Regions from separate parts of the Vibrio floridensis genome, predicted to be linked through region 2. Evidence: predicted binding sites of a transcription regulator. Region 2 holds the regulator's gene; the other holds the start of a gene.
What was found. Region 2 encodes PurR, which represses purine synthesis genes. Its sites were predicted from a motif close to TNANGNAAACGTTTNCNTNA; they were not measured.
Positions count from the first base shown of each region.

Region 1 (9,711 bases), on a different contig from region 2:
CAAATCATCCCTCAAGAGTGCTTGGGGTATCGCCTCAATCCGCAGGTGATAACTGGGTATTGGTGTTTTGCCCATCAATGGCCTCTGATACACGAACCACTCTATGCGTTGGAGAAACACCATTGGGCCGTGGGAGAAATTGAATTTTTAACTCAGCTTGATGTACCACAAGATCGATTTGTGCATGCGCAGAGTAAAACCGGACAATTTTGGTTTATCGTACCCAACGATTGGCCAAATAATAGTTGAAGGATCATGGTTACAAATCGGATGGTATTTACGTTGCTAATAATTCAAAGCAAAAAGGGGCATTTTCTGCCCCTTCGTTTGATGCTCTCAATAACGTTTACTTCGTACCGAAAATCTTATCACCAGCATCACCAAGACCAGGGACGATGTAGCCCTTGTCATTTAGTTTTTCATCAATAGCTGCACAGTACAGTTCAACATCTGGGTGCGCTTTCTCCAGCGCTTCAATACCTTCTGGTGCTGCAACCAACACCAATACTTTGATTTGCTGACAACCTTTCTCTTTAATTAGATCGATCGTTGCGATCATAGAGCCGCCAGTTGCAAGCATTGGATCAACCACCAATGCAATACGCTCTTCCATGTTCGAAGCCAGCTTATTGAAGTATGGGATTGGCTCTAATGTTTCTTCATCACGGTAGATACCTACCACACTGATACGCGCACTTGGCATGTGCTCAAGCACGCCATCCATCATGCCTAAACCAGCACGTAGGATTGGCACAACCGTTACTTTTTTGCCCTTGATTTGATCCACTTCAACTGGGCCATTCCAACCTTCAATGGTCACTTTTTCCGTTTCAAAATCTGAAGTTGCTTCGTAAGTTAAAAGACTACCAACTTCAGTGGCTAGCTCACGAAAACGCTTAGTGCTGATATCACCTTCTCTCATCAAACCAATTTTGTGTTTTACAAGAGGGTGTTTTACTTCAACAACTTTCATGTCCATCTCCGGCAATATAGATAAAATTTACATAAACTTGCCGATTATAAACGATTTCGTAGAGAATTTCTCGTTACATTGCACAACAAAAAAACTTGCGCAAACGTTTGCTCTTTATATTCCAGCCCTGATAGAATAGCGCCGTTTTCATATCCAACTTCAAACCGAGGACTTCCCCGTGAGTGGTAACAACTCTTCTCTTAGCTATAAAGACGCTGGTGTAGATATCGATGCAGGCAACGCGCTCGTTGAGCGTATTAAAGGCTCTGTAAAACGTACACGTCGCCCTGAAGTAATGGGTGGCATTGGCGGCTTTGGTGCACTCTGTGAATTGCCAACGAAATACAAACAGCCTGTTCTAGTTTCTGGTACAGATGGCGTGGGCACGAAACTGCGCTTAGCTCTGGATATGAACAAGCATGACACCATTGGTATTGATCTCGTTGCTATGTGTGTAAACGATTTGATCGTACAAGGTGCTGAGCCTTTATTTTTCCTAGACTACTACGCAACGGGCAAGCTGGATGTTGATGTGGCTGCGGATGTTATTTCCGGCATTGCCGAAGGTTGTATCCAAGCTGGTTGCGCGCTAATCGGCGGTGAAACCGCAGAAATGCCAGGGATGTACGACGGTGAAGACTACGACGTTGCAGGCTTCTGTGTCGGTGTGGTAGAGAAAGAAGACATTATCGACGGTACTAAAGTCGCGGTAGGCGATGCATTGATCGCTGTCGGTTCAAGTGGCCCACATTCAAACGGTTACTCATTAGTGCGTAAAATCCTCGAAGTGTCTGGCGCAGACAAAAATGAGGAGCTTGCAGGCCGCACTATTGGTGAGCACCTACTTGAGCCAACCAAAATTTACATCAAGTCTGCACTCAAAATGATTGAACAACATGACATTCACGCGATTTCGCACATCACTGGCGGCGGTTTCTGGGAAAACATCCCACGCGTATTGCCAGAAGGTACCAAAGCGGTGATCGATGGAAAGAGCTGGGAATGGCCGGTCATTTTCCAGTGGCTACAGGAAAAAGGAAATGTGGCTACGCGTGAAATGTATCGTACATTCAACTGTGGTGTTGGTTTGATTGTGGCACTACCTCAAGATCAAGCAGAAGCTGCAGTGGCACTTCTCCAGCAAGAAGGTGAGAACGCTTGGATGATCGGTTCTGTCGCCAGTGCTGAAGTGGGTGAGCAACAAGTTGAAATCAACTAAGCGCCAACGCCTAAAATAACTTCATCAGAATGAGGACGCTATGTCCTCATTCTGCTATTTGGCACACTGAAAACCCTGCAAAAAGCAGGTATTTTTGCAAGACATTGATCTTAAGAACCAGCAGTAAATGGACAGTGGTTATGAAAAAAATTGTGGTACTGATTTCCGGCAGCGGCAGTAACCTGCAAGCCATTCTTGAAGCATGCGAGTGTGATACAAGCCGAGCCAAAGTGTGTGCGGTTTTCTCAAACAAAGCCGACGCTTACGGTCTTGAACGAGCCAAACAGTTTTCGGTACCCGCTCATTACATCGATCCCAAAGCGTTTACCGATAGAGAAAGTTTTGATCGTGAATTGATGAAAGTGATGGACGAATACCAACCCGACATCGTCGTACTGGCTGGTTACATGCGCATTCTGAGTGGTGAATTTGTACGTCACTATTTAGGAAAAATGGTCAATATACACCCTTCCCTCTTGCCTAAATACCCCGGCCTTCATACCCACCAGCGCGCTATCGATGCAGGGGACAGTGAACACGGCACCAGTGTGCATTTTGTCACGGAAGAATTAGATGGTGGCCCAGTGATCTTACAGGCGAAAGTACCTATTTTCGCAGAAGATGACGCACAAAGCCTAGCGGAGCGTGTGTTAACGCAAGAGCACAGCATCTATCCCTTAGTGGTGAAGTGGATGGCAGAAGAGCGGCTTGTCATGCAACAAGGTGTGGCCTATCTCGATGGCCAACCACTTGGCAGCGCCGGTTACGCTGCAGAGTAAGGCGATTCATTGTCGCCACTCGACATCGAAAGAAAAAATGGGTTGCTTATCGCAACCCATTTTCAATACAAACTCGCAATACCGTTTTATTCCAGTGGTTCCGTTGGCGCTTGGCAGCTTGGTTTTGCTGCTGCAAACGGGACATCAAGTAATAAATTGGCGTTACTGCTGACTCGCTCACCAAAGTGAAACAGACCATACTCCCCTGGCTTCATTCTCTGCCAAGTTTCATTACCAGTAAGAGGCTGGGTCGCAATCACAGAGACCACGTCGTTGGGGGTGGTCTCTTCTTGAAAGTTAATCTCAACATCTTCATCCAGCAACGCTGCGTTGCCAAAAGGTGCTCGACGCGTGATCCAGTAAAGGTGGTTGGTACAATACGTCATCACATATTCGCCATCACTGAGCAGCATGTTGAACACCCCTTTATCTCGCAAGGTTTCACAGCAAGAGGCAAGGTAAGCAAACACCTGTTCCATATCCTGAGGAATATCAGGATAGCGCTGTTCCAATTGATTTATTAGCCAGCAAAACGCTTTTTCACTGTCCGTTTGCCCAACGGGACGATGTCGCCCGGTATCCAACGATTGATAGTCAGTGAGTTGGCCATTGTGTGCAAATGTCCAATATCGCCCCCAAAGCTCACGAGTGAATGGGTGGGTATTTTCTAAAGAAACACCACCTCGATTCGCTTGGCGAATATGGCTGATCACCGAACAACTTTTAATCGGATAACTTTGCACCAACTCCGCAATCTTCGATTCACAACTTGGATTTGGGTCTTTGAAGGTTCTAAATCCCTTTCCTTCATAGAAAGTGATGCCCCAACCATCTCTATGTGGTCCGGTTTTACCGCCTCGTTGCATCAAGCCAGTAAAACTAAAACAGATGTCTGTTGGCACATTGGCGCTCATGCCGAGCAATTCACACATCGAACAAAACTCCCTGAACAAATCGATACGGGCTGCCCCGACCAGATTACTCCATCTCTTTCTCAATCAATTGGATGATGATATGGATAATTTTAATATGCACTTCTTGAATACGGTCTGCGTAACCAAAGTGTGGTACTCGTATTTCAACATCCGCAAGACCCGCCATTTTACCGCCATCTTTACCCGTCAGCGCAATGGTTTTCATGCCCTTGGCTTTCGCCGCTTCAATCGCTTTCAGAATGTTGCCTGAATTGCCAGACGTTGATAGACCAAACAGCACATCGCCTTTACGACCGACCGCTTCAACGTAGCGAGAAAATACATAGTCATAACCAAAGTCGTTACTGACACAAGAAAGATGGCTTGGATCTGAAATCGCAATACCCGCGTAACCAGGGCGATTTTCACGGTAACGGCCCGTTAGTTCTTCGGCAAAATGCATCGCATCACAATGTGAACCACCGTTACCACAAGACAGTACTTTGCCATCTTGTTTAAAAGATTCGGCAATCATTTTCGCTGCAGCTTCAATTTGCGCAATGTTGTGATCGTCGCTTAGGAATTTATTTAGTACGTCAGCAGCTTCAGTTAACTCATTTCTAATCAGATCTTGGTACATACGATGTTCTCTTTATCTTGGTTTATCACGTTATACGTCGATGTTTGCTGAGCGACAGCCTAGCTAACATAGCAATACGCTGAGTTTACCCATAAACAGGAAATAGTGTCGACACCGAAGCCTTAGATTTCGCGGATTTGTAAAGTGAATCGCCCGAAGCTGCTTAGGAAATCACCATGGAAATCTCAATTTTAGAATTTTCACTCTACTCAGATCACTTTTTACTCAGAATTGTGTTTTACATTTCTTTAATATTTTGATTACACTTAAGCCAACTGGTTTGACCTCTTACCAAAACACAGACGTATAACACAACGAATTGTCTGAAAAGGAACCTACATATGGACATCTTGCTCTCCCTACTCGCGATGACCTTGATATTGGGCGTGACGCTCTATCATCGAATGTCATTAGTCAAATCCGTCACCTTGTTGACCGCCACGATGCTGCTGTTAACTTTCTCCGGTTACGTCGGCTCAATCGGTTGGCTAAGCTACTTCTTAGCGCTAGCCGTTTTCGCGATGCCCTCTGTACGCCAATCGCTCATCAGTGCAAAAGCGCTCGGCTTGTTTAAGCAAGTGCTTCCAGCCATGTCTCAGACAGAAAAAGAAGCGTTGGATGCGGGTACCGTTTGGTGGGAAGCGGAGCTTTTTAAAGGCAAGCCAGAATGGAAAAAGCTGCACGCCATTCCAGCACCAAAACTCTCTGCTGAAGAGCAAGCCTTCCTCGATGGCCCTGTAAATGAAGTGTGTGCCATGGTAAGCGATTACCAAGTGACGCATGAGCTGGCCGATCTGCCTCCTGAAGTTTGGCAATATCTCAAAGATCACAAATTCTTCGCCATGATCATTAAGAAGAAATACGGTGGCCTTGAGTTTTCTGCTTACGCGCAATCTTTGGTGCTGCAAAAACTGACTGGTGTCTCTGGTGTTCTTTCTTCGACCGTTGGCGTACCAAACTCTTTGGGTCCTGGTGAGCTTTTGCAACATTACGGTACAGAAGAGCAAAAAAATTACTATCTCCCTCGCCTTGCAGAAGGTAAAGAGATCCCCTGTTTTGCCCTCACCAGCCCTGAAGCGGGTTCGGATGCGGGTTCTATTCCAGATGACGGTGTGGTGTGTAAAGGCGAATGGGAAGGCAAAGAAGTCTTGGGCATGCGCCTAACATGGAACAAGCGCTACATTACCCTTGCCCCTGTAGCAACGGTTTTGGGCCTTGCTTTCAAACTTCGCGATCCTGAAGGCTTACTCGGCGAGCAAGAAGATCTTGGTATTACTTGTGCGCTTATCCCAACAGACATTAAAGGGGTTGAAATCGGCAACCGTCATTTCCCTCTCAATGTCCCCTTCCAGAATGGCCCAACGCGTGGCCAAGATATTTTCGTACCGATCGATTTCATTATTGGTGGCCAAAAAATGGCAGGCCAAGGCTGGCGCATGCTGGTTGAATGTCTCTCTGTTGGTCGCGGTATTACCCTGCCTTCAAATGCCACTGGTGGCATCAAAACCGCCGCTTTGGCAACCGGTGCTTATTCGCGCATTCGTCGCCAATTTAAACAACCTATCGGCCATCTCGAAGGCGTAGAAGAAGCGCTGGCACGCTTGGGCGGTAACGCGTATGTGATGGATGCGGCAAGCAACCTTACCGTTGCCGGTATCGACCTTGGTGAGAAACCATCGGTCATCTCCGCGATTGTGAAGTACCATTGTACTCACCGTGGCCAACGCAGCATCATCGATGCAATGGATATCGTCGGTGGTAAAGGCATTTGCCTTGGCCCCTCCAACTTCCTTGCTCGTGGCTACCAAGGTTCACCCATCGCCGTCACGGTGGAAGGGGCAAACATCCTCACTCGTTCAATGATCATCTATGGTCAAGGCGCCATTCGTTGCCATCCCTATGTACTAAAAGAGATGGAAGCCGCCTACTCGGACAAATCGGATGCGGTAGAACAGTTCGATGCCGCCTTGGCTGGCCACGTCAGCTTTACCATGAGCAACCTTGTGCGCAGCATTTGGTTTGGTTTGACCGATGGTTTTGGCTCGAACGCCCCAACGCACGACGCCACCAAACGTTACTACCAGAAGCTCAATCGCTATAGCGCCAACATGGCATTATTGTCAGACATTTCAATGGCCGTGCTGGGTGGCTCATTGAAGCGTCGTGAGCGTCTATCAGCCCGCTTAGGCGATATCCTCAGTCAGCTTTACTTGAGCTCAGCGACCTTAAAACGCTTTGAACAAGATGGCCGCCCTGTAGAAGACCTGCCTTTGGTTCACTGGGGCTTGCAAGACAGCTTGAAGCAAACGGAAGTGGCCATTGATGAGTTTCTTGCCAACTTCCCGAACCCCATTATCGGTAAAGCCTTGCGCGTCTTGATCATGCCATTTGGCCGTGTGCGCAAAGCACCAAGCGACAAAATCGATAGTCAAGTTGCACGCATACTACAAACCCCAAGCGCGACACGTAGCCGCATTGGTCGCAATCAGTATTTGCAACCAACAGAGCACAACGCAGCAGGCAAGATTGAGCTAGCACTGTCTGTGATTTTGCAAGCAGAACCTGTGTTTGACAAAGTGTGTAAAGCACAAGGTAAACGCCGCCCATTCTTACGTTTGGATGCCATTGCAGAAGAGGGCCTAGCACAAGGCATTATTTCTCAAGATGAAGCCGATTTGCTTAAAGAAGCGGAGCAACATCGTTTGTACACCATCAATGTTGATGACTTTGAGCCAGAGCATCTGGCGGCAAAAAAGTCTCATACCGATGTGATGGATAACGTTGCGTAAGACAGTTAAGTTCATCAAAAACGCCTCGTTTTTAACGAGGCGTTTTTATATCCACATTTTTGATAGCAACTGCAGTTAAGCTTGCGCTTGAAGTTGCTGCCATAAATCGTTAACGATAAGACGATCCGCAGGCGCAAGCTCTGCACGCGCGTTTTCTAAACTCTGCTCGATACGCGATTTGAGTTCCTCAATATCGTCTACACCATCTTCTTCACATGACGCCGCTGACAAAGAAATATGACCGCGCAGATAACCACCAGCAAACAGTTCATCCTCTGATGCACTGTCAATTCCTACATCAATCAGCTCTAACAGTTTTTCTTCAAATTCAATAATCATGGGTATTCTCGTGGTTACTTAACGATAAAATCACTTACTTCAAGCGTTTTCACTTGGTAAAAATCGCGCAATGCATCTGAAAGCATTTTAACGCGAGGTGGTAGACCAGCCTCTAAAATGGCCGTGACTTCTTGGTGTACTTTACGCATAAAGCCCAAGCGGTCTGGCTCGAAATCGCCGTGTAGGTTGTCACAACTCACAGAGAAAGGAAAGCCTGCACTCTGCGCCAAAATCCACTCGTAGGCTTGAGGACGAACTTCGACTTTTTCAAACTCCGCTTGAACTTCAGCCGTCCGACCATCTGGCTCGTACCAATACCCAAAATCCTCCAACAAGCGACGTTCAGGACCTGCGACACACCAATGAGCGATTTCGTGAAGCCCAGAAGCGTAAAAGCCACGCGCAAAAATAATGCGGTGATATGGGGTTGATGCATCCGCTGGCAGGTAAATGGGCTCATCCCCACCCAGCTCTAATTTTGTATTCAATGACTCAAAAAAAGTTTGATTAAAAATAGTCACTAAATCTTGGTATTCGTGGGTCATTCTTCTATCTATATTTCGTTTTTACTAGCGGTGCGCATTGTCGCTTTTTTTTCCAACAAGGTAAACGCTGAACCCTCGAAGAACGGCTTTGAATTAGCTAGGCTTATTTGAAACTTCACTTTTCCCTACATTTTCTCATTCGCCAAGCCTATCATTTGTGACTAAACTCACACCTCATTTTGTTATTCCACCCTTTGTATATAAAGCAAAGGCAGTATTACTAGAGCGTTTCAAGATGTTGTTAAGTGTTTTGTACGTCATCGGCATCACGGCTGAAGCGATGACAGGTGCGCTAAGCGCAGGACGCAGAAAAATGGATTGGTTTGGCGTTATGTTGGTTGCAAGTGCCACCGCGATTGGTGGTGGTACCGTGCGTGATATTCTTCTTGGTCATTATCCACTCGGTTGGGTTAAAAATCCTGAGTACCTTGCCATTACTTGCATTGCGGGCATCTTGACCACAGGCCTCGCCAAATGGGTCATCAAACTCAAAGGGTTATTCATCCGTTTAGATGCACTCGGCCTGATCGTATTTAGCATTATTGGGACTAAAATTGCGCTTCAAATGGGGCTGCATCCTGGCATCTGTATGGTTTCAGCGTTGGTGACAGGTGTCTTTGGTGGTTTACTGCGTGATTTGATTTGCCGTCAAACTCCCCTTGTACTGCACCAAGAGTTGTACGCCTCGATCGCTTTGATCGCCTCAGGTCTCTACCTTGCTCTCTTGGAATTTGCGGTACCAGATGTCACCGCTACCATAGTGACGCTCGTGGTTGGTTATATTCTTAGGATGGCAGCGGTAAGATTTAAGTGGCGCTTACCTTCATTCCAGCTGGACTCAGAAGAAGCGATTCATTAAAAAACAGCCATCTAGCGAACTTCTGTTTAAAAAACACACTCAAACTTAATTTTATTCACCTAGACGATACTTTTATTAAATTAAATTTAATCATATAGAGATTCATTTACTTTTATTTTCGAAGAGTGTTGCTTTTTTTGTTCAGACTGGCAAATTGAGGCCATACCGTTTAAAAGTAATTTAATGAAAAGGATGTTGTATGTGTTCAGTATTTGGCATTTTAGACATTAAAAGCGACGCAGCGGCGCTTCGCCCTATCGCTTTAGAGATGTCGAAAAAACTTCGTCACCGCGGCCCAGACTGGTCAGGAATCTATGCTTCTGAGCGCGCAATTCTCGCGCATGAGCGTCTTGCGATCGTAGGCCTTAATAGCGGTGCGCAACCTCTTTATAGCCCAGACAAAAAACTCATCCTTGCAGTAAACGGTGAAATTTATAACCACAAAGAGATTCGTGCTCGTTACGAAGGCAAATATGACTTTCAGACAGATTCTGACTGTGAAGTAATTCTTGCTCTCTATCAAGAGATGGGGGCCGACCTCCTCGAAGAATTAAACGGTATCTTTGCTTTTGTCCTCTACGATGAAGAGAAAGATCAATACCTCGTTGGACGTGACCACATTGGTATCATCCCGCTTTACCAAGGTTATGATGA
Region 1 covers NZ_JAKGCY010000003.1:117,486-127,196, forward strand. The annotation lists gene LZU85_RS06840 (DUF1853 family protein) at 1-249, shown strand, start outside; gene upp (uracil phosphoribosyltransferase) at 347-973, opposite strand; gene purM (phosphoribosylformylglycinamidine cyclo-ligase) at 1,152-2,192, shown strand; gene purN (phosphoribosylglycinamide formyltransferase) at 2,333-2,971, shown strand; gene LZU85_RS06860 (class II glutamine amidotransferase) at 3,058-3,903, opposite strand; gene lpcA (D-sedoheptulose 7-phosphate isomerase) at 3,950-4,525, opposite strand; gene fadE (acyl-CoA dehydrogenase FadE) at 4,867-7,314, shown strand; gene LZU85_RS06875 (YfcL family protein) at 7,390-7,653, opposite strand; gene LZU85_RS06880 (elongation factor P hydroxylase) at 7,668-8,198, opposite strand; gene LZU85_RS06885 (trimeric intracellular cation channel family protein) at 8,434-9,057, shown strand; gene asnB (asparagine synthase B) at 9,257-9,711, shown strand, end outside.
Region 1: a site for PurR is predicted at 1,069-1,088, ahead of purM (phosphoribosylformylglycinamidine cyclo-ligase). Genes of this name have one in related genera too.

Region 2 (9,711 bases):
ACTGCGTTTTCAAGCTGTCTACTTCGTTTTCTGCGACGGTAGACTGCTCTTCGGCCATTAAGACGCGCTCTTGCGCTTCTTCCACGACCATGGATTGCTCTTCAAGACGCTCATTCAGCTCTTCAAGATCTTCTTGGTAACGCTCGATTTTCTCTTGCTGACGCAAAGCATTTTGCACCAACTGCAAATGGTCAGAAGCGCCTTGGTAGTCTTGCTCCAATGCCGATTCTGATTCAATCAGCATTTCCAACTCTTGCTGAACTTGGTTCAGTAAGCGGTTTTGCTCAATCAGTGTCTCGCGCGAGCTAAAGAGTTCAGAGCGTAGTGACAAACTTTGCTCTAACTTCTTGTGACGCTCATTGGCGTGACGCATATAGTCTGCCGCCACATAATTGGTGGATTCCGTGATCAAATGCTTGAAAAGATCGCGGTCAGCTTGCGTTGTTTTGATCGCTTCCAGCGTCATACGGTTTTCACGCAGTGCCGATTCCATATCTTGGAACGCTTTCTTCACCCCACCATTTTGTGGCAACAGGTAGTCACGCAGCGAACGAGTAATTGCACTCGAGATACCGCCATACAATGAAGCTTCAATTAGGCGGTAGAACTTAGAACGGTCGCTCGAGTTGCGTAATTTCTTCGGAATAACGCCAAACTCAAACATCTGTGCATGGTAATCGACAATCGAAGCGAAGCTCTTAAACTGAACGCCCTCGTACTGAGCAACGCTCTCTTTCACTTCGTTGATTTGACGAACGCGCGCCTGAGTGGCCGAGACCGATTCAATCAGCACATCCGTTGGCTTCACATGACTTGGCAAGCCTTGAATCACAAACGGCTTGATGTCCACTTTTTTGTCACGACCCGCCACTTGCTGTAGCTTCACCGCAAACAGTAAGCGTTGATTGCGTGAGTTCACTACATCCAATGCCGCGTAACAGGCACCCGGTTGTAACTTACCGTACAAACCTTTATCGCGAGAGGCTTGGCTGCTGCCCGCTTCGGTTGTGTTACGGAAATGCAGCAAACTTTGGTCTGGAATCAACGCGGTAATGAACGCCGCCATCGTGGTTGATTTACCTGCACCATTGCCCCCTGACAGGGTGGTGACCAATCCATCAATATCAAAGGTACGAGCGAAAAAGCCGTTCCAGTTGACCATGGTCAGCGATTGATATTTACCTCTTTCAATCATGCTTCACCTTCTAATTCAGCTTGCTCGTTATAATCCTGTTCTTCTTCGTCAGCCAGTAGGCTTGCCTGAGTCGGCTCTTGAGTGTGAACCACTGCTTCACCATCGCGGATCAAACGCAATTGCGCTTCGCGAATATCATCTCCCGCGCGCACATCCGCACCAAAACGGAACACCGCTTCACTGATGCTGAACTTGCCGCTGTCTCCCACATTGATGATCATGCCTAAACGGCGTAAACGTCTTAATGAGGTGCGTACTTTTTCGAACAACTTTTCACGGTCGAGATCAGACCCGGATGCTCGGTTGGTCACCAATTTCATCAGTTTCTTTTCATCGGTCAGTGCGATCAGCTCTTCATACAACTCTTGATTGGTAAAGATACCTTCATGTGCCAAACGCTCTGGACTCAAGTAAAGGAAACAGAGCACCTTACCCACCAACATGTCCAGCTCAGAGAGCACACTGCGGGCAATCAATGAGGTTGAACGCGGACGAAGGTAAAAGAAACCTTCTGGCGCTTTCACCAATTCGGTGTTGTAACGTTGGTAAAAAGCCGACAGCTCTACTTCGTAATCCGACAACAGTGCGTGGTTATCTAAATCTTCACTCGAGATGTGACGACCTGCGCGCAGCATGCTATCCAATGCTGGAAACAGCGGGTTGCAAATCGCTTTGGCCAGATTTTCTGGCATGTATTCATTAATATCGGTCGATGACATTTGCTTGTACCTTTGCGCCGTAGTCGTTAATTGCCTGCCAATCTGGCTGAATCGCTTGGTAATCCGATTCGGAATAACCCATGCGCACCGCTTGGTCGATAACGATACGAGCTAAATCGAAATGATGAGTGCGAGGGTGTTGCGCGAGATAATCTTTGAGAACAATGCCGAGATCGATCGGCTTGCCGTTATCTTTATGGAGACGCAACATCTCGCCGATACGCTCGGCAAGCTCATCATTGACTTGTTGAAACTCTTCATATTCCACTTCAAGTGGCACTTGTCCGGTCACTTCGTCGTCACGCAGCACTAAGGCTTCATCACGCAAATCGCTCAAACGCTCAGCATCTGCGTAAGTGAGATACCATGGCATGTCGAAGTAATCTTTGACCGATTGGCGTAGACGAGTACTGAAGATTCGGTTTTTATCCATATCAATCGCGGTACGGATAAATTTGTGAACATGGCGGTCGTAACCGATCCACAGATCGATGGCTTGTTGACCCCAGCTGGTGATGCGATCGAGCTTCATCTGCAACCCAAACAGAGTTTCTTCGATAAACTCGAGCTCTTCATCCCCATAGACCAACTCTTGAATATCCAAGATCTGAGTTTGCAGCTCATCCCCTGCCGCTTGCAGTGTATCTTGCAGCTCTTTGAGCGTGTTTGAGGTTTCTGAAAGCAGTGACTCACAGTTGTTGATCGCTTCACGCCAATCTTTGTTCAGCAGATCGGCAATTTGCTGTTTAACCGATTGTTGTTGCTCATCCATCACGCGTTGGTTGAGATCGATTTGATCAAAAATCTCACCCACTGAATATTTCAGCACCGCATAGACATTTTTCTTCCAATGCCCTGCCGTCCCTCCTTGCTTGGCCGCTTCAATGGCTTTCGCCATTTCGCCAGCCACCATGGAGAGTTGAATCGATAATCTAAGCTTGGAGAAATCTCGATGACGGACATAGTAGTCGGTAATGCCGATCGCCAACGGCGAAAGACGGTAGATACTGGCACCTTCCGTCATTTCGCTGGTAAAGCGGCTGATCAGGCGCTGCTTAACCAACTCATTGATGGCGTTGTTGGCGCGAAACGCTGAGGCTTCACCCGTTTCTTCAAACAGTCGAGTGACGATAGTAAACGCATCATGCAGCTCACCTTCACCCAACTCTTCATCAAACCTTTCGTTACTTAATACAGCGATGGCGATGAGAAACGCCAATCGCTCGGTGGTCAGGTTCAATGAGAAATCGTGCTGCTTAACCCAACTAACCAATTCATCGATTGGTTGCTCTGCAGCATTGAGAGTTGTCTCACTCATTGTTATTCCTGTTTATCTTTCTTCTTAGCCCACACATGAATGTATCGGCCCAGCGAGAGGTAAGGCTCTTGGCGACACAGACGTCGTTCCAACTCGAGCACATCCTCGTACTGGTAATCACCCATATTCTGTCTGTTCCCTATATAATCACTGAAACAGCGAATACCGGATTTTCCATAAATTTCAAAACCTGCGTCTTCAATCCACTGATAAACAGATTGAGGTTCTAGGCCTTTTTGCGGTTGCAGCTTAAAGCGTTTGCGATGAGGCATACCCTCAAGAATATGTGGGATATTGCCACAGACCACATTCTTATAAACCAAGCCATGGTGGTTGTAGAACATAATAGACGCGGCGCCACCCGGTGCGACTTGTTCTAATACCGTTTCCAACGCGGATTTTGGATCCGCCAACCATTCCATCACGGCATGAAACATCACCACATCGACGGGCTCTGCTAGGTGCTCACCAATCTTCTGCACCGGAGAATGGATCAGCCGATACTGCTCAAGCAAGCCATTTTTTGCAATATCCTGCTCTGCTAATTGCAGCATTTCAGAAGATAGATCACATAAGGCAATGCGATGTCCGAGTTTGGCAAGCTTTTGTGACATTTGCGCCAACCCGCCCCCCGCATCCAATACGGTTAGAGGCGGTTTGGCCTCGTCAAAGGTGGCTAACAATTGTTGAAGATCTTCCCAAACAATCACTTGGCGAATCTCGCCTTTGTCTGACCCGTAAATATTTTTTGCAAATTTGTGGGCAATATCGTCGAAATTACGGTCTTGGTTCACAGCAGCTTGAGTTATCATATCTAATCGTGCTGCTATTCTGTCATAAGGAAAGCAGATATAAAGAGGCATTCTCTTATTTTTATTATCAAGTGATGTTTTTTCGGACTATTTCTGTATGTTTGAGCTGAAAAAAGTGCTCTCGGCACTGTTAATGCCTTTGCCAGCACTACTTTTAATAGGCTTAGCTGGTCTGATGCTGATTATGTTTAGCACCAGACAAAAAACGGGGTGTTTCATCATATTATTCTCCTTTTTGGGGATATTCTTGGTTTCTTTCCAACCCGTTGCCAGCAAGTTATTAATGCCATTAGAAAGGCAATACTCTGTATTTCTACCCGAAGTACAAACCGTCGATTACGTCATGGTATTGGGCAATGGCCATGTGGTGGATGATCAAATCCCCCCTACGTCTGAGTTAAGCCGTACTTCGTTGATGCGTTTGACGGAAGGGATTCGTATTTTAAAGATGTATCCGGGCTCAAAATTGATTCTGTCTGGCTATGCGGGCGGCTCAGAAACCAGCCATGCGCGCATGATGGCGAATGTGGCTTTGGCTCTGGGTGTCGCGAAATCAGACATTATTCTTCTTGAAGATGCCAAAGATACTTGGGAAGAAGCGAGACAAGCAGCGGCGTTTGTGCGTCAGAAACAGCTGGTTTTGGTTACTTCTGCCAGCCACATGGCACGTGCAATGAAAGAGTTTCATGACGCTGGCATAACGCCGTTACCCGCGCCAACAAACTACCTTGCGCAAAAAAACATCTCTCAAGCTTGGGATAGATATGCCCCTAAAGCCATCTACCTTGAGCAAACAGAGCGCTACTGGCACGAAACCCTTGGGCAGCTATGGCAAGGCATGCGAGATTTGCTTCTTACTGACGAACAAATCATGGCAGAGAATCGGGCATCAAAATGATGCTTCATGAGCTGCAAAAAACAAAAAAAGAGCTTACTCAGCTCTTTTTTGTTTGTTAATTTTGGCTTTCTAAACAACGCCTAGTCGCCAGCAAACATGTAACCTTCACCGTGTACGGTCACAAAAATTTGTGGGTTCTTAGGATCAAACTCCATTTTAGCTCGCATACGACGAATCAAAACATCGATTGTTCTGTCGTTTGGCGCATCAACGCGATGGCTGATCATGTTGAGAATGCGCTCACGACTTAATACCTGATTTGGGTAAGAAGACAGTGCCACCAGCAGCTCATATTCTGCCTTGGTCAACTTCACTGGCTCACCATTATGACTCAACGCTCGACGATGAATATCGAAGGTCCAATCACCAAAACGGACAATATGGTCTTCGTTTTCTGCGTCTTGGTGTTTTGAGCCACCACTGCGCGTAAGCGAAATTCGCCACAACAAGTTTTTCACTCGAACCAGCAGTTCACGTAACTCAAATGGTTTGGTGACGTAGTCGTCTGCCCCCATCTCCAAACCAACAATTTTATCTATGCTATCCGTGCGTCCGGTTACCAGAATAATGCCAATGTCCGATTGGCTGCGTAGTTCACGGGTCAGCATCAAGCCATCTTCGCCTGGTAAGTTAATGTCTAACATCACCAAATCAACGCAGCTATTTTGCAAAATATGGCGCATCTCAGCACCACTTTCCGCTTCACTTACTGTGTAACCTTCTTTTTGAAAATAACCCGCAAGTTTACTGCGAGTCACTACATCATCTTCTACGACTAATACGTGATAGCTCATTTACACCACTTCATGTCATTTCTGTCTACACGGGCAGACATTCTATTCATAACTAGTAACATTTCTAGTCATACTTCGTTTGAAATGCAAGTATCTTGATTTTTATTGATTCAAAACAAGCTTAATATCAAGCTATTAATAAGCATAATTATCTTTATATTTTTCTTAACAATAGGCGTTATTGCTATTCATTTTTTTTGGTTACACTTATAGGAGATTGATTTAGGAGCGATAAATGATGCAAGAGATAAAAGCCTTTAATGAAAAACGTGCGGAAATATATTGGTGGCTTTCCAGCTTGTTTGCCAAAGAACTGACACAGAAAGAGCTCGATAAATATCAAAGCATGGAAATTAGAGCGTTTTTAACTGGATTGGCTGAGAACGATTCGCTACGTCCATCGATTGATGACTTTGTCGATGCCCTCAATCGTCTGGTTGACCGTCAAGATGCACAACTGGAATTATCCGCGGATTTTTGTGACCTGTTTTTGAAAACCGCAAAACACGGTGCGCTTCCATACGCATCAATTTATCTCACAAAAGATGGCCTGCTTAATGGTGAGCCGGCACAAAAAATGGACGCTTGGCTTCAAAAACATGGCGTACAGGTCAATCAACAATTGAATGAACCTGCCGATCACTTGGCCATCATGCTCGATTTTCTTGGCAACCTCATCATTCGCTCCAATGAACTTGAACAAGAGCGTCACATGGAAGAAGCGTTTGTCGAACAAAACGACTTTCTCCAAGAAATGTTACTCTCTTGGCTTCCAAGCTTTGCTGTTCGTGCAAAGGAATGTGATGAATTTGGTTTCTATTCCAGTGCGATAAAACTACTTGTCGCATTTTGTAAGCTGGACAGCGACTATTTAGTTGGATAATAATTACGCCCTTATCAATAGAGCAAACACTCGGTTACACTTTAACCACTAAAGTGTGAACGCGGATACAGATTTCGCGGTTCGATTAGGTTGCCAGCTTTGCCGTCACAGTCTAAAATTGAGACCGCAATCGATAAAACATGATTTTAATGCAAACCGCTGAAACACAGCGGTTTTTGTGTTTTTTTAAGCTAAGCTGCTGCTTTTCTAGTGTGTCTTCTTTTAAGGCGAAATCGGAGAAAGGTAGCAAACCGTGTTGCCACGAATGTACTTCATTTCAACTGGCAACCTAGGACAGGACAATACCTATGGCCACAATAAAAGATGTCGCACGTCTCGCTGGCGTATCAACTACAACGGTTTCTCACGTAATCAATAAAACCCGATTCGTGGCTGAAGCCACTCAAGAAAAAGTCATGAAAGCGGTTGACGAGCTCAACTACGCACCGAGCGCAGTGGCTCGTAGCTTAAAGTGCAACACCACCCGCACTATTGGTATGCTGGTTACGCAATCTACCAACTTGTTCTTTTCTGAAGTGATTGATGGCGTAGAAAGCTACTGTTACCGTCAAGGCTACACACTAATTCTTTGTAATACTGGCGGTATCTACGAGAAGCAACGTGATTACATTCGTATGCTTGCGGAAAAACGCGTAGATGGCATTTTGGTGATGTGTTCAGACCTCACCGAAGAACTACGCGAAATGCTTGATAAGCATGCAGATATTCCTAAAGTGATTATGGACTGGGGCCCAATCAGCTCACAAGCCGATAAAATTATCGATAACTCAGAGGAAGGTGGCTACTTGGCCACTAAGTACTTGATTGAAAATGGTCATACAAAAATTGCGTGTTTAAGTGGTCACTTTGAAAAAGCCGCGTGCCAAGAGCGCATCCAAGGCTTTAAACGTGCGATGAAGGAAGCCAATATCACAGTCAACGAAGATTGGATCCTTGAAGGGAACTTCGAATGCGACACGGCAGTGATGGCAGCTGACAAGATCGCGTCGTGGCAAGATCGCCCAACGGCAGTCTTCTGCTTCAACGATACCATGGCACTGGGTTTGATGAGCCGTCTTCAACAACTAGGGCTTCGTATTCCAGAAGACATCTCTGTGATCGGCTACGACAATATCGAGTTGGCAGAATACTTCTCGCCACCATTGACAACAATCCACCAGCCAAAACGTCGTGTCGGTAAAAATGCATTTGAGATCCTTCTCGAGCGTATTAAGGATAAAGAGCACGATAAGCGTATATTTGAAATGCACCCAGAGCTCGTTATTCGCGACACAGTTAAAAAAATCAATTAGTTAACACTAATATTCTAAAGCATCCAAGTCTGGGTGCTTTTTTTTATTCTTAGTAAGTGATTTGTTAAGTCAAATTCTGTTCAGTTCTTAAAATCGAGCACTCATTCACTTAACTGCAGCTATTACTTGAAGCAATGTCACACTTTTAATCTCAAAATGTGATGTTACTCCAATAGAAATCGTATTCTTTAAGTGTCACGCACAGGGCAAACCATCTGAAAAGGTGGGACGCAAAGCCTCCGGCCTAAACCATTCATAATTTGGTAGGTAGCGGGGTTACCGATGGCAAAAATGCATAACAACAAGTTTACCCATTAATGACATTGTATTTGCATTGGTTTGCTAATCTCTCGGACCTGATTTGGTGGCGTAATTGTAATTACACCGAGATAACACATCATGGATAAACCGATACTCAAAGATTCAATGAAGCTTTTTGAGCAACTTGGTGCGATAAAGTCTCGCTCTATGTTTGGCGGGTTCGGCCTTTTTGCAGATGAGACGATGTTTGCGCTCGTTGTCAAAGACCAGCTTCATATTCGCGCGGATCAAAAATCGACATTACTTTTCGAAAAGAAAGGACTAAAACCATACGTTTACACCAAGCGTGGGTTTCCAGTTGTCACTAAGTACTACGCGATCTCTGATTCGCTTTGGCAAGACCAAAATGCGCTTCTGTCCGTAGCGAAACAGGCACTAAAGAGTGCAAATAGTGACAAGCAGCAACAAGCAACTGCAAAACCGGATAGACTTAAAGACCTCCCTAACCTACGTTTAGCCACCGAACGAATGTTGAAGAAGGCAGGTATTGAAACCGTAGAACAGTTGGAATCGCAGGGCGCTGCTCGCGCGTATCAAGCGATTAAAAACACACACACGGGCTCAGTCAGCTTAGAGCTGTTGTGGGCACTTGAGGGCGCAATTAAAGGGACGCATTGGAGCGTTATCCCTCAACAACGACGTGATGAGTTAGTGAATAACTTGTCTTCATAGTAAGACAAAGTGACTATTGAGTTATAGACTAGAAACCACACCCCTACAGGTGTGGTTTTTTCGTATGGCACGAAATTATTTCTTTTTCACTCGGGTCTGATTACAACGCTATCTGGAGAATCTATCAATGAACAAAAAACTCGTATTCGGACTGTTGCTTATCACCACTATCATCTTATTGGGTGTTAACTTTAGCCAATACCTCACCTTAGAAAACGCTAAGGCGCAGCAAGTCGCTTTAACTCACTTTATTGAAGATAACTTCTGGTTATCCGCCATCAGCTATTTCATCCTTTACGTCGCTTTGACTGCTTTTTCTGTACCTGGCGCGACCGTCGTCACACTGCTTGGCGCTGCTCTCTTTGGTTTTTGGTTTAGCCTACTTCTGGTTTCCTTTGCCAGTACCATAGGGGCCACCATCGCATTTCTAAGCAGTCGTTACCTATTGAAAGAATGGGTCCAGAAGCGATTTGGAGACAAACTGAACTCGGTGAATCAAGGTGTTGAGAAAGATGGCGCGTTTTACCTATTTTCACTTCGCCTGATACCGATATTTCCATTTTTCTTAATTAACTTATTAATGGGGTTAACCCCTATCTCTATCAGTCGTTACTACGTCACTAGCCAAATTGGCATGTTGCCCGGCACGGCGGTTTACCTCAATGCTGGGACTCAGTTGGCAGAGATCAATACCTTATCTGGTATTTTGTCACCGGCTGTCATCGCCTCTTTTGTTTTACTTGGTGTATTTCCAATCGCTGTTAAGTGGTTGATGAGCAAGTTTCG
Region 2 covers NZ_JAKGCY010000002.1:99,199-108,909, reverse strand. The annotation lists gene mukB (chromosome partition protein MukB) at 1-1,195, opposite strand, end outside; gene mukE (chromosome partition protein MukE) at 1,192-1,914, opposite strand; gene mukF (chromosome partition protein MukF) at 1,895-3,232, opposite strand; gene cmoM (tRNA uridine 5-oxyacetic acid(34) methyltransferase CmoM) at 3,235-4,044, opposite strand; gene elyC (envelope biogenesis factor ElyC) at 4,142-4,942, shown strand; gene torR (two-component system response regulator TorR) at 5,023-5,736, opposite strand; gene torD (molecular chaperone TorD) at 5,972-6,619, shown strand; gene purR (HTH-type transcriptional repressor PurR) at 6,928-7,932, shown strand; cyclic di-GMP riboswitch class I at 8,128-8,216, shown strand; gene LZU85_RS04815 (TfoX/Sxy family DNA transformation protein) at 8,332-8,925, shown strand; gene LZU85_RS04810 (TVP38/TMEM64 family protein) at 9,053-9,711, shown strand, end outside.